Linked DNA regions of Euzebya sp.. The protein of the gene in region 2 binds, or shares a complex with, the protein of the main gene of each other region. Links are inferred from orthologs where the notes say so. Each region holds a gene or a part of one and is shown on either strand. Other genes may lie near its edges.

Region 1 (3,959 bases), on a different replicon or contig from region 2:
CGCCGACACCCGGCGGGTCAGCCTGTCCGAGACCGGCCACGTCTACCGCTGGGGCACCTTGCAGATGGACTCGGTGCAGACCGCCAGCTCGAACGCCTACATGACGCTCGAGATCCCGGACATGGACCTGTACCTCCGCGGCCTCAGCGAGGTCCCGGCGTCCTGGCCGGCCCCTACCCTGCAGGCGCAGGCCATCGCCGGGCGCTCCTACGCGGTCCGGCGCATCCAGGCCCTCGGGATCCGCGACTCGTGCCGCTGCAACCTCCTCGCCACCCCGGCGGACCAGAACTACGAGGGGTACGACTACGAGCGCGCCGACGCCCAGATCGGGGGGAGGTGGCGGGCCGCCGTCGAGGCGACCAGCCGCCAGGTCCTCCTGCACCAGGGCGCGGTCGCCGAGACCTTCTACTCATCGAGCCACGGCGGGCACAGCGAGTCCTCCCGCTTCGTCTTCGGCGGCGACCTCCCCTACGTCCAGCCGGTCGACGACTCCCGCTGGGACCTCGCCTCCAACAACCCGCTGCGCCGCTGGACCGCGACCTTCACCGCCGCGGAGCTGGGTGCGGCCGCCGGGGTGGGCCAGGCCACGCAGGTCGAGTTCCTCGAGCCCCGCGGCGCGGCCGGACGGGTCGGCAACCCCGCCCGCGGCTACGGCGGGGTCCGGGTCACCGGCACTGGGGGGCAGGCCGTGCTGTCCGGCGACCAGCTCCGCCAGCGGCTGGGCATGCGCTCGACGCTGTTCGGCCTGACCGCCGACAGCCAGCAGGGTCCCCCGCCCACCGACCCGTCCCCACCGCCACCACCGCCCAGCGAGCCGCCCGACGAGACCCCGGACCTGCTCGCGCGCGCCGCCGCCTCCAACCGGATCGCGACCGCGGTCGCGGTGTCGGGGGAGGGGTGGGACACCGCCGCCGACGTGGTCGTGGCGGCCGCCGACCGGTTCCCGGACGCCCTGGCCGGCGTGAAGCTCGCCGCCTCCCTGTCCGCGCCGCTGCTGCTGACCTACGGTGACGGCCTGGACCCCTCGGTCGCGGCCGAGATCGACCGCCTCGGCGCCGAGACGGCCTGGCTGCTCGGCGGCGCCAGCGCCCTGTCGAGCGGGGTGCGCGGCGACCTGGCCGACCTCGGCCTCGTCACGCGCCGGCTCTCAGGCGACACCCGGTACCACACGGCCGCGGACATCGCGACGGCCTCCGCGGTCGCGGCCGACGAGGTGACCGTCGCCCTCGGCGACGACTGGCCGGACGCGGTGTCGGCGTCCTCGCTCGCGGCTCTCGTCGACGGTCCCCCGACGCTGCTGGTGCAGCGCGACCGCGTGCCCGGGCCGACGGTCGCGGCGATCAACCAGCTGGGTGCCCGCCGCGTGACCGTCGTCGGCGGCACCGCAGTAATCGGCCAGGCCGTCGTCGCCCAGCTCGAGGACCTCGGGCTCGAGGTGACCCGCCTGGCCGGCGGTGACCGCTTCGCCACCTCCACCGCGGTGGCCTCGTCCGCCCTCGAGCGCCGCACCGGCGCCGTCCCGCTCGTGGTCGCCTCCGGCTCGGGCTTCCCCGACGCGCTGTCGGCCGGTGCGCTCGCCGCCCGGCTGGGCGGGGTGCTCGTGCTCGCCCCCAGCACGTCGCTGCCGTCGGGCTCCCCGGTCAGCGCGTTCGTGGCCGCCCACGCCAGCCGCCTCGACGGCGGGGTCGTGGTCGGCGGGACGGGCGTGATCTCCACCGCCGTCGAGCGGCAGCTCGAATCGCTGCTCGACGGTGGGTGAGCCGCCGCCGACGTCCGCGGGCGAGGCCCTCGACCGGCGTGGCGTCGTGGCCCGGCTCAGCGCCGCCGGCGTGCCGAGCCCCGAGGCCGACGCCCGCTGGCTGCTCGAGGCCTTCGCGGACGACCCGGCTGCCCTGGTCGTCGCCGTCCGTCGCCGCGAGTCCCGCGAACCCCTCCAGCTGATCCTCGGCACCGCCGCGTTCCGCTACCTCGAGCTCCGGGTCGAGCCCGGCGTGTTCATCCCCCGCCCGGAGACCGAGGTGCTGGTCGACCTCGCCCTGGACCGACTGCCCGCCCACGGGGTCGTGCTGGAGCCGTGCACCGGCACCGGTGCGATCGCCTGCGCGATCGCCTCCGAGGGCGCCCCGTCGCGGGTCGTCGCCACCGACGCCGACGCCGCCGCGGTCGACCTCGCCAGGCGCAACGCGGCCCCCTGGCCGGTGGTGGAGGTGCACCACGCGAACCTCCTCGCCGGCGTCGACCCCGCCCTGCTCGGCGCGGTCGACGTGCTGGTGTGCAACCCGCCGTACCTCGATCCCGCCCAGCTGGCGGCCGCCGAGCCGGAGGTCCGCGACCACGATCCCGTCGCCGCCCTGGTCGGCGGCGAGACCGGCTGGGAGGTCATCGCCGACCTCGTCGCCGCCGCCCCGCACTGGCTGCGACCCGGCGGGTGGGTGCTGATCGAGGACGACCCGTCGCGCGTGGACCAGACCGTCCAGGCGCTCGACCACCACGTCGGACCTGCCCACGTCGAGGCCGACCTGACCGGCCGCCCCCGGTTCGCGGTGGCCCGGCACGTCGAGCGCGGCCCCGACGCCGGACGGATGGCACGCTGAACGCCAGTGAGCACCATCATCGACCTCGCCGACCGCGACGACGCGCTGGCGCGGACCGTGGAGGCCCTCGAGGGGGGGTCGGTCGCCGTCCTCCCTGTGGGCGGGGTCTACGCCGTGGTCGCCGACGCGTTCCGGGCCGCCGCGACCCAGCGGATCTTCGCCGCGCGCCGGCGCAGCCGCGTCACCCCGCTGCCGGTGCTGATCCGCTCCGAGCGGCAGGTCTCCGGCCTGGCGGGCGAGGTGCCCGAGTACGCCGACCGGCTCATCGCCGCCTACTGGCCGGGTGACCTGACCCTCGTCGTCCGCGCGAGCGAGGGCATGACCTGGGACCTCGGCAACAGCCTCGGCACCGTCCAGCTGCGCCAGCCGGCCGACGACTTCGTGCTGCAGGTGATCGCCAAGGTGGGGCCGCTCGCCTGCACCGCCGCGAACCGGCTCGACCAACCCCGACCGGTCACGGTGGAGGAGGCGAAGCAGCAGCTCGGGGTGCTCGTCCCGGTGTACGTGGACGGCGGCGAGGTGGACGGCGGCGTCTCGACGATCGTGGACGCGACCGGGCCGTCGGTGGTCGTCCACCGCGAGGGCCGCATCCCGCTCGAGCACATCCACCTGGTCGCATCCGGCGAGCTCGGGTGGGGGGAGCGGCCTCCCGCTCAGCCGGCGTCGCCGGTGCCCGACCCCGCTCCCGACCCCGACCCCGAGACCGACGATGCGTAGGCGCTGTCGTCCTGGTCGGTCGGCACCATCGCGATCTCGACGGTGGTGACCGAATCGGGGGCGCTGAGCGCGTGCACGATCGCGGCGGCGACGTCCTCGGGGGAGATCCCGACCGTCGCAGCCATCCGCCGGTAGCGCGCGACCACGTCGCTCTGGTCGAGCTCGTCGAACAGCTCCGTGGCGACGAACCCCGGTGAGATCGTCGTGACCCGCACGCCGGCGGGCTGCAGCTCCTGGCGCAGGGCCTCGCCGATCGCGTGGACGGCGAACTTCGTCGCCGAGTAGACCGCGCCGGTGGGGGAGGGGACGCGTCGCCCCGACATCGACGACACGTTGACGATGGTCGCGCCGCCGTCGGAGGCCTCGAGGTGGGGGATCGCCGCCTGGGTGACGGCGAGCAGCCCGAGGACGTTCACGTCGACCATCGCCCGCCACTCCGCAGGGTCCTGGTCGGTGATCAGCCCCGGGTGCATCACGCCGGCGGCGTTGACGAGGACGTCGAGACCCCCGAGGGCCGTCGTGGCCCGCGCCACCCCCTCCGCCGCCTGCCCCGGGTCGGTGACATCGGCGGTGACGGGGACGAGGTCGTGGGCGTCGGCCAGCGCCTCGAGCCGGTCGGCGCGCCGCGCGAGCACCGCCACCCGCGCC
Region 2 (8,077 bases):
AGACCTCCTGCTCGGGCACGACGGCCGCGGAGTCGCGGTCCCCGCCGTTGCCGAACACCAGCCGGCTGCCCTGCTCGCGCTGGGCGATCTGCTCGATGGTGCGGATGACCGTCCGGTCGTCGTCGACGGCGATGACGGCCTCGTCGACGATGCCGATCGCGGCGACGATCTCGCGGCGGTCGGACTCGGTCATGATGATCCGCCCCTTCTTCATCCGCTGCTGGACGTCGTTGTTGACGATGACGACCAGCCGGTCGCCGGCCTCGGCGGCGGCCTGGAGCAGGCGCAGGTGGCCGATGTGGAAGGGGTTGAAGTACCCGCTGACGATCACGGTCGTCGGGCGGCTGTCGGCGTCGCTCATGGGGGCCGAGCCTAGGGGCTCTCGTCGGTCCGGGAGTCGCGCCAGCCGTTGATGCGGGGCTCGTGGCCGTGGGGTCCCGGCTCGTAGACCACACCGAGCCCGTCCGGTCCGTGCTGCTGGGGCACCCAGCCGCGGGGGTCGTCGTGGGGGTAGGCGTACCCGACCCCGTGGCCGAGCCGCTTGGCCCCCTTGTAGTGGGCGTCGCGCAGCGCCGGCGGCACCGGGGCGTTGCCGAGGCGGGCCACGGCGGCGTCGGCCCACGCGAGCGCCCGGGTCACGCTGTTCGACTTCGGGGTGAGGGACAGGTACAGGCAGGCCTGGGCCAGGGCGAAGCGGGCCTCGGGGAGGCCGACGCGCTCGAGGGCCCCGAAGGCGCTGACGGCGATGTTGAGGGCCTGCGGGTCGGCCAGGCCGATGTCCTCGGACGCGAGGATGACCATCCTGCGGGCCAGGAAGCGGGGGTCCTCGCCCTCGGCCAGCATCCGCACGAGCCAGTACAGGGCCGCGTCGGGGTCCGACCCGCGCATGGACTTGATGAAGGCGCTGACCTGGTCGTAGTGGTTGTCCCCGGCCTTGTCGTAGCGCAGGTGGGGCTGGGCCAGCGCGGCGGTCACGTCCTCCGGCGCCACGAGCGCGGGGCCGTCGTCCCCACGGCCGAGCGCGACCGCGGCGGCGGTCTCGAGGCCGGTCAGGACGACCCGGGCGTCGCCGTCCGCGGCGTGCAGCAGCGCGGCGCGTCCCTCGTCGGACAGCGCGACGCCGTCGAGGGCGGGGTCGGCGAGCCCGCGGTCGATCAGCAGCGACAGGTCGTCGTCGGCCAGGGGCTCGAGGCGGTACAGGATGGCGCGGCTGAGCAGCGCGGCGTTCACCTCGAAGGAGGGGTTCTCCGTGGTGGCGCCGATGAGCGTGACCTCGCCGGCCTCGACCGACGGCAGCAGCGCGTCCTGCTGGGACTTGTTGAACCGGTGGATCTCGTCGACGAACAGGATCGTGCGCCGGTCGGTCCGGCGCAGGCGCTCGCCCGCCTCGACGACGGCCTGGCGGACGTCCTTCACGCCCGAGCTGACCGCGGACAGGACGGTCATGACCGCGCCGGCCTCGGCGGCGATCACGCCGGCCAGGGTCGTCTTGCCGGTGCCCGGCGGCCCCCAGAGGACCATCGAGGAGAGGCGACCGGCTGCGAGGGCGCGGCGGATGGGCCCGTCGGGACCGATCAGGTGGGTCTGGCCGACGACCTGGTCCAGGGTGGTGGGCCGCAGCCGGGCGGCCAGCGGCGCGCCCGTGCTCGGAGCCGCGCGCGGGGGGCGGCCCGGCGAGGGGGCGGGGTCACCCCCGGTGTCGAAGAGCTGGTCGGACATGGGACGACCACGCTACTTCCGTCCCGGTCAGTCCCCCGCGCCCTGGGCGGAGCCCACCAGCGGTTCGGCGGGGTCGAAGAGCAGGCACACGATCTCCCTGTCGCCCTGCTCCCAGGAGCCGTCGGTCGGGGTGAGCTGGCTGACGAAGTACCGGCTGAACTGGTACTCGCTGCCGACGTAGTCGTTGAACGCCTGGCCGCGGCACTGCTCGTCGGCGAACTCCGTCAGCGCCTCCCGGCCCGGGTACGGGTCGTCGGGGCCGGCGGGGTGGTCGACGAGGGCGAACACCTCGTTGTCGTGGGGGCCCTCGCAGGGCACCGCACCGACGGACTGGATCTCCTCGGCGCTCTCGGGGTCGTCGAAGCAGGTGCCGACCGCCAGCTCGAAGACGGACTGGTCGGTGGCCGCCCCCGGGGGCGGGGTCGGCGTGGAGGTGCCGGTCTCGAAGGGCTGGGGCGTCTCGGGCGCGGTCGGGGTCTCCGACGCCGGGCCGGACCCGGTCATCTCGCTGATGGTGGTGGCGATCTCCGAGGCGACCTCGTCGGCGCTGTCCCCGTCGTCCGCGGCGAACCGGAAGAACGCGGCGGCGCCGCCGCCGACCACGAGGAGGACGACCAGGACGACGAGGGCGATCACCAGACCCTTGCCGCCACCGCCGCCTGACGGTGGCGGGGCCCCGTACGGGCCCTGGGGGTACCCGGGCGGTTGTCCCGGCGGAGGCCCGTAGCCAGGCGGCTGCCCCTGCCCGTAGCCACCCTGCCCGTAGCCGCCCTGCCCGTAGCCACCCTGTCCGTACGGCGGCTGGCCGGGCTGTCCCTGCGGCTGGCCCCACGGCTGTCCCTGGGGCTGTCCCCAGCCGGGCGGCGGCGCATCGCTCACGGTGGCGTCTCCTGGGTGGGTGGGCTGGGTCGGGTCGTCTGCGGTCGACGTGGAGCCGACCCCCCTGCCGCCACGTGAGGCGATCCTAGTGCCTCCCCGGCGACGCGGACAGGTGGGCGCACAGGAGCCCCCGGCCACCGGGCTATCCTCGCGCCGATGCCCTACGACCTCGCAGCCCTGGACGGTTCGACGACGGTCATCACGGGGGGTGCGGGGTTCCTCGGCTCCCACCTGTCGCGGCGGCTGCTCGCCTCGGGTGCCCGGGTGATCGTGCTCGACAACCTGTCCACGGGCCGGGCGGAGAACGTCGCCGACCTGTTCGGCCACGACCGGTTCACGTTCATGCACTACGACGTGACCGAGTACCTCCACATCTCCGGGGCGGTGGACTACGTGCTGCACTGGGCGTCGCCGGCCTCGCCGATCGACTACCTGAAGCTGCCGATCCAGACGCTCAAGGTCGGCGGGCTCGGCACCCACAAGGCCCTCGGGCTCGCCCGGAACAAGGGGGCGCGCTTCATGCTCGCCTCGACCTCGGAGGTCTACGGCGACCCCGAGATCCACCCCCAGCCCGAGACCTACTGGGGCAACGTCAACCCGATCGGCCCCCGCGGGGTCTACGACGAGGCCAAGCGGTACGCCGAGGCGCTGACCTACGCCTACCACCGCACCCACGGCCTCGAGGTGCGGGTGCCGCGGATCTTCAACACCTTCGGCCCCTCCATGCGGATGGACGACGGCCGGGCGGTGCCGACCTTCATCGCCCAGGCCCTCGCCGCAGAGCCGCTGACGGTGTTCGGCGACGGGTCCCAGACCCGGTCGCTGTGCTACGTCGACGACCTCGTCGAGGGGCTGCTGCGGCTGCTCGCGTCGGACTGCGGCGAGGGGCCCGTCAACCTCGGCAACCCCCACGAGATCACGATCCTCGAGCTCGCCGAGACCATCATCGAACTGACCGGCTCGTCGTCGTCGATCACCCACCAACCCGCCCCCGTCGACGACCCCAAGGTCCGCCAACCCGACACCACCATCGCCCGCCGCGAGCTCGGCTGGGACGCCCAGGTGAGCCTGACCGACGGCCTCTCCCGCACCATCGACTGGGTGCGGGCCAACACGGGCTAGCGCCGGGTCAGGTGTCGCCGTCGGTGAGCGCCTGGAGCTTCTGGGTCTGCTCCTGGGCGCTCAGCGCGTCGATCAGCTCCGACAGGTCGCCGCCGAGGACGCCGTCCAGGTCGTGGGTGGTGAAGCCGATGCGGTGGTCGGTGACCCGGGACTGCGGGAAGTTGTAGGTGCGGATCTTCTCCGACCGGTCCCCGGTGCCGATCTGGCTGGCGCGGGCGTCGGCGCGCTCGGCGGCGACGCGGTCCCGCTCCGCCTGAAGCAGCCGTGACTTCAGCACCCGCAGCGCCTTCTCGCGGTTCTGCAGCTGGGACTTCTCGTCCTGCATCGCGACGACCAGCCCGGTCGGCACGTGGGTGATGCGCACCGCCGAGTCGGTGGTGTTGACGGACTGGCCGCCCGGCCCGGAGGACCGGTAGACGTCGATCTTCAGGTCGTTGGGGTCGACCTGGACGTCGACGTCCTCGGCCTCGGGCATCACGGCGACCGACGCGGTGGAGGTGTGGATGCGACCACCGGACTCGGTCTGGGGGACCCGCTGGACGCGGTGGACGCCCGACTCGTGCTTCAGGACCGAGTAGGCCCCGGTCCCGTTGACCTCGAAGGTGACCTCCTTGACCCCGCCGATCCCGGTCTCCGACACGCTGAGCCGGTTCACCTTCCACCGCCGGCCCTCGGCGTAGCGGACGTACATGCGCTCGAGCTCTGCCGCGAACAGGCCGGCCTCGTCCCCGCCGGCGCCCGCCCGGATCTCGAGGATCACGTTCTTCTCGTCCAACGGGTCCTTGGGCAGCAGGAGCACCTTCAGCCGGTCCTCCATCGCCTCGGCGGCCGCCCGCCCCTCAGCCGCCTCGGCCCGGAACATCGCCGCGTCGTCCGGGCCGGACTCGCGAGCCAGCTCCTCGGCCGCCTCGGCGTCCTCGAGCAGCTGGGCGTACTCGCCCCAGGCGCTGACGACCTCGCTCAGGTCGGCGTGTCGCTTCGCCGTGGTGGCGTAGCGCTCCTGGTCGCCGAGGACCTCGGGATCGGTCATCGCCTGCTCGAGCTCGGCGTGGGTGGCGACGAGGTCCTCGAGCCGGGCGCGCATGGACGGGTCGATCACGCGATGGCCGATCCCGGGTCGGTTCCCGGTTCCCCCTGGCTGCCGCCGGGCGGCGGTGGCACCGCCCCGTCGGGCTTGGGCAGGCCGACCACCTCGGTGGTCGTGTCAGGTCCCCACTCGATCGGCGAGGGCAGGTCGACGGTCCGCCCGCTGAGGTCCCCGGACGGCACGACGGCCTCGAAGGCGCGGATGGCCACCTCGACCATCTCGTCGTCGGGTTCTGCTGTGGTGATCTTCTGCAGCCACAGGCCGGGCACGGCCAGCCACCGCAGCAACGGGTTCGACTGGTCGGCGCCGAGGCGCAGGATCTCGTACGCCAGGCCGGCCACGACCGGCAGCAGGACGATGCGCAACCCGACCTGGTAGCCGAGGAACGCGAAGAAGTTCCCGCCGTCGGGGGCGGGGATGATGATCCCGGCGGTCGTGTAGACGACGATCGCGAGCAGCATGACGATGAGCAGGAAGTTCGTGCCGCAGCGCGGGTGCTTGGTGGAGTACGGCTGGATCCGGTCCGCGCCGAGCGGCTCGCCGTGCTCCCAGGCCATGATCGTCTTGTGCTCGCCGCCGTGGTAGCGGAAGACCCGCTTGATGTCGCTCAGGGCCGAGATGGCCAGCAGGTAGAGCAGGAAGATCACCAGCCGGACGAGCCCCTCCACCAGGTGGAACCGCACGGTGTCGCCGCCGCCGAGGGCGTCCTCGATCGCGGCCAGTCCGAGGTTCGGCAGCACGATGAAGATGCCGATGAACGCGGCCAGCGCGATCAGCAGGCTGCCGCCCATCTCCCCCTTGCTGAGCTGCTCCTCGTCCTCCACCGCCGCGTTGGCGGAGATGGTCAGCGCGCGCGTGCCGATGGTCAGCGCGTCGACCAGACCCCAGATGCCGCGGAGCATCGGCTTGGTCCAGATCGGGTTGCGCTGGGGGAAGTCGCTGATCTCGTGGCGCTCGAGGTAGATCGAGCCGTCGGGCCGTCGCACGGCGACCGCCCACGTCCGCCGGCCCCGCATCATCACGCCCTCGAGCACGGCCTGGCCGCCGTAGAAGTGCGGCGGGTGGTCGGCCATCAGACGGCCTCCGGGTCGAGATCGGCGACGAGGTCGGCGTCGAGGGCGGCGGCGGCGAAGGCCGCGGCGTCCTCGGTGGCGGCGAGCCGCGCGGCGACCCACTCGGTGACCGCGGCGGCGTCCCTGCCGGCCAGCTCGCGACGGATCCGCGTGACCGCGCGGAGCTCGTCGGGGTCCTGCAGCACCGGGGCCTCCCGCGTCCAGCTGCGCAGCACGTCGACCGGCGGGTCGATGCGGTGCAGCGCCAGCGTCGCGTCGAGGGCGACCTCGGCGTTCGCGGTGCGCCGCAGCTCCTGGGCGATCACCTCGTCGAGAGAAGAGCCGGTGCCGGTCAGCAGCCCCGCGACGACGGTCAGCGAGCCGCCGTCCTCGATCGCGCGGGCCGAGGCGAGGAAGCGCTTGACGCCGTACAGCAACGCCGCGTCCACGTCGGGGGCGATGGTCTTGCCGCTGGACGACGTGACCCCGTAGGCGCGAGCCAGGCGCGTGGCGGAGTCGAGGACCACGACGACGTCGTGGCCGAGCTCGACCAGCCGGCGGGCGCGCTCGAGGGCGAGCTCGGCGATCTGCGCGTGGTCCTCCGCGGACTGCTCGAAGGTGGAGGAGATGATCTCGCCGTCGACGGCGTCCTCCGCGGCGCGCACGTCCTCGGGCCGGGCGTCGAGCACGACGGCCATCACGTGGGTGTCCGGGTGGGTGTCGGCGAGCGACGCGGCGATCTCCCGGAGCACGGCCGTGCCGTCGGCGGACGGCGGTCCGGACACCAGGGCGCGCTGCCCCTCCCCGATCGGGGCGAACAGGTCGACGACGCGTTCGAGCGTCCCCGCACCGGCGTCCGCCGCCACGGGCAGGCGGGTCTCCGGGGCGATGAGGGGGAGCTCGTCGAAGTCGGGGCGCGCGGGCACCTGCCCGTCTTCGAGCCCCTCGCCGTTGACGGCCTGCACGTGGTGCAGCGCCGGGACCTTCTCGTTGTTGCGCTGCGGCCGGATGGGGCCTTGGACCACGTCACCGCGGCGCAGCCCGTGCTTGCGGATCTGGCCCTGGCTGACGTAGACGTCGCGCTCCCCCGGCAGGTAGCCGGTGGTGCGCAGGAACCCGTAGCCCTCGGGCAGGATGTCGAGGACGCCGGCGCGGACCTCCCCGGCATCGCCGCCGCCCTGCCCGCCACCGCCGTTCGAGGGGTCGGGGCGGCCCTGCTGGCCACCCTGCTGGCCACCCGTCTGGCCGCCCTGCTGGCCAGCCCGGTCGTCCTGGCGGTCGCGGTTGCGGCGCCGCCGGTTGCGGCGCTTGCGGCCGGACTGGTCGTCGTCCTCGTCGTCGTCCTGGCGACCGCTCGGACCGCCGGACCGGGCAGGTTGCGCGGGGTCGGGTTCGGACCGGTCCGCCGGCTGTGCCCCACCGGGTGGGAGGACCTTCCGGGCGCCGTCGTCGCGGGCGGAACCGTCGCGGACGGAATCGTCGGTGGCCCGATCGTCGTCGGTGGCCCGATCGTCGTCGGTCGCGGCGTCACCGGCCTGGCCCCTGTCGCGGGTTCGGGTCCGCGTGCGGGTGTCGCCGCCGCCGTCAGAGGCTCGGTCCCGGTCAGGTCCGTCGGTGGCGAGGGTCTGCTGCGCGGCCCCACCGCCGTCGGACCCCTCGGTCCCGCTCTGGATGATCGCGTCGATCAGCTCGGCCTTGCGGAGCTTCTGGTAGCCGCGCATGTCGAGGTGCGCGGCGATGTCCTTCAGCTCCGTCATCGGCTTGCGCGCGAGGACGCTGCGATCCATGCCGTCTCCTGTGATATCTGTCGTCCCCGCCCGCGCCTCGGTGCGCGCGGGCGGTGTGGTGTTCCGAACGGGTCACCGCGGCCGGTGGCGAACAGCGGGCGGCAGGGGATCTGCTCGGTCCGGACCACCAGCCTGCACGAGTGTGCGCAGCTGTCCGCGAGAGGAGGCTCGCAGCGACCGGCTCGACGCCGCGCACCGAGCATAGCGGCGGCTCGCGAGGCCCGACAAGGTGGTGCGCCCGGGCGGAGCCGCCGGGGTCAGCCCGCGGCGCGCACCGTCGCGCCGGCCAGGTGCCAGCGGGTCGGGACGAGCTCCACGGGGTCGTCGGCACCGGCATCGGCGACGACCCGCCGCACGAGGTCCAGCGCGGTGTCGTCCCCCGCCGGGACGACGGCCAGGACGCTCGGCCCCGCGCCCGAGAGGGCCGACGG

The links. Proteins that work in one complex are often made in the same cells at the same time.
Region 1: the proteins of prfA (region 2) and ACEQ2X_RS10165 are in contact, whole or in part, in a crystal structure (PDB 2B3T), measured with the Escherichia coli proteins. The link is inferred for Euzebya sp. from one-to-one orthologs.

The regions. Positions count from the first base shown.
Region 1 is NZ_CAXQBR010000045.1:10,793-14,751, forward strand. The notes cover bases 674-3,672. They hold ACEQ2X_RS10165 (class I SAM-dependent methyltransferase), read left to right. Parts: upstream 674-1,751; coding sequence 1,752-2,594; downstream 2,595-3,672. Other genes in these bases: ACEQ2X_RS10160 (cell wall-binding repeat-containing protein), read left to right, coding at 674-1,759; ACEQ2X_RS10170 (L-threonylcarbamoyladenylate synthase), read left to right, coding at 2,601-3,311; ACEQ2X_RS10175 (SDR family oxidoreductase), read right to left, coding at 3,248-3,672. Also shown: more of ACEQ2X_RS10160, read left to right, coding at 1-673; more of ACEQ2X_RS10175, read right to left, coding at 3,673-3,959. UniProt on the Escherichia coli protein: Methylates the class 1 translation termination release factors RF1/PrfA and RF2/PrfB on the glutamine residue of the universally conserved GGQ motif, i.e. on 'Gln-235' in RF1 and on 'Gln-252' in RF2.
Region 2 is NZ_CAXQBR010000094.1:52,855-60,931, reverse strand. Bases 2,767-5,638 are described here. They hold prfA (peptide chain release factor 1), read right to left. Parts: upstream 4,805-5,638; coding sequence 3,728-4,804; downstream 2,767-3,727. Other genes in these bases: ACEQ2X_RS20630 (DUF1385 domain-containing protein), read right to left, coding at 4,816-5,638; ACEQ2X_RS20640 (UDP-glucuronic acid decarboxylase family protein), read left to right, coding at 2,767-3,720. Outside these bases: ACEQ2X_RS20655 (adenylyltransferase/cytidyltransferase family protein), read right to left, coding at 1-361; ACEQ2X_RS20650 (replication-associated recombination protein A), read right to left, coding at 373-1,719; ACEQ2X_RS20645 (septum formation family protein), read right to left, coding at 1,747-2,355; more of ACEQ2X_RS20640, read left to right, coding at 2,755-2,766; more of ACEQ2X_RS20630, read right to left, coding at 5,639-5,880; transcription termination factor Rho, read right to left, coding at 5,880-7,646; thrB (homoserine kinase), read right to left, coding at 7,904-8,077. UniProt on the Escherichia coli protein: Peptide chain release factor 1 directs the termination of translation in response to the peptide chain termination codons UAG and UAA.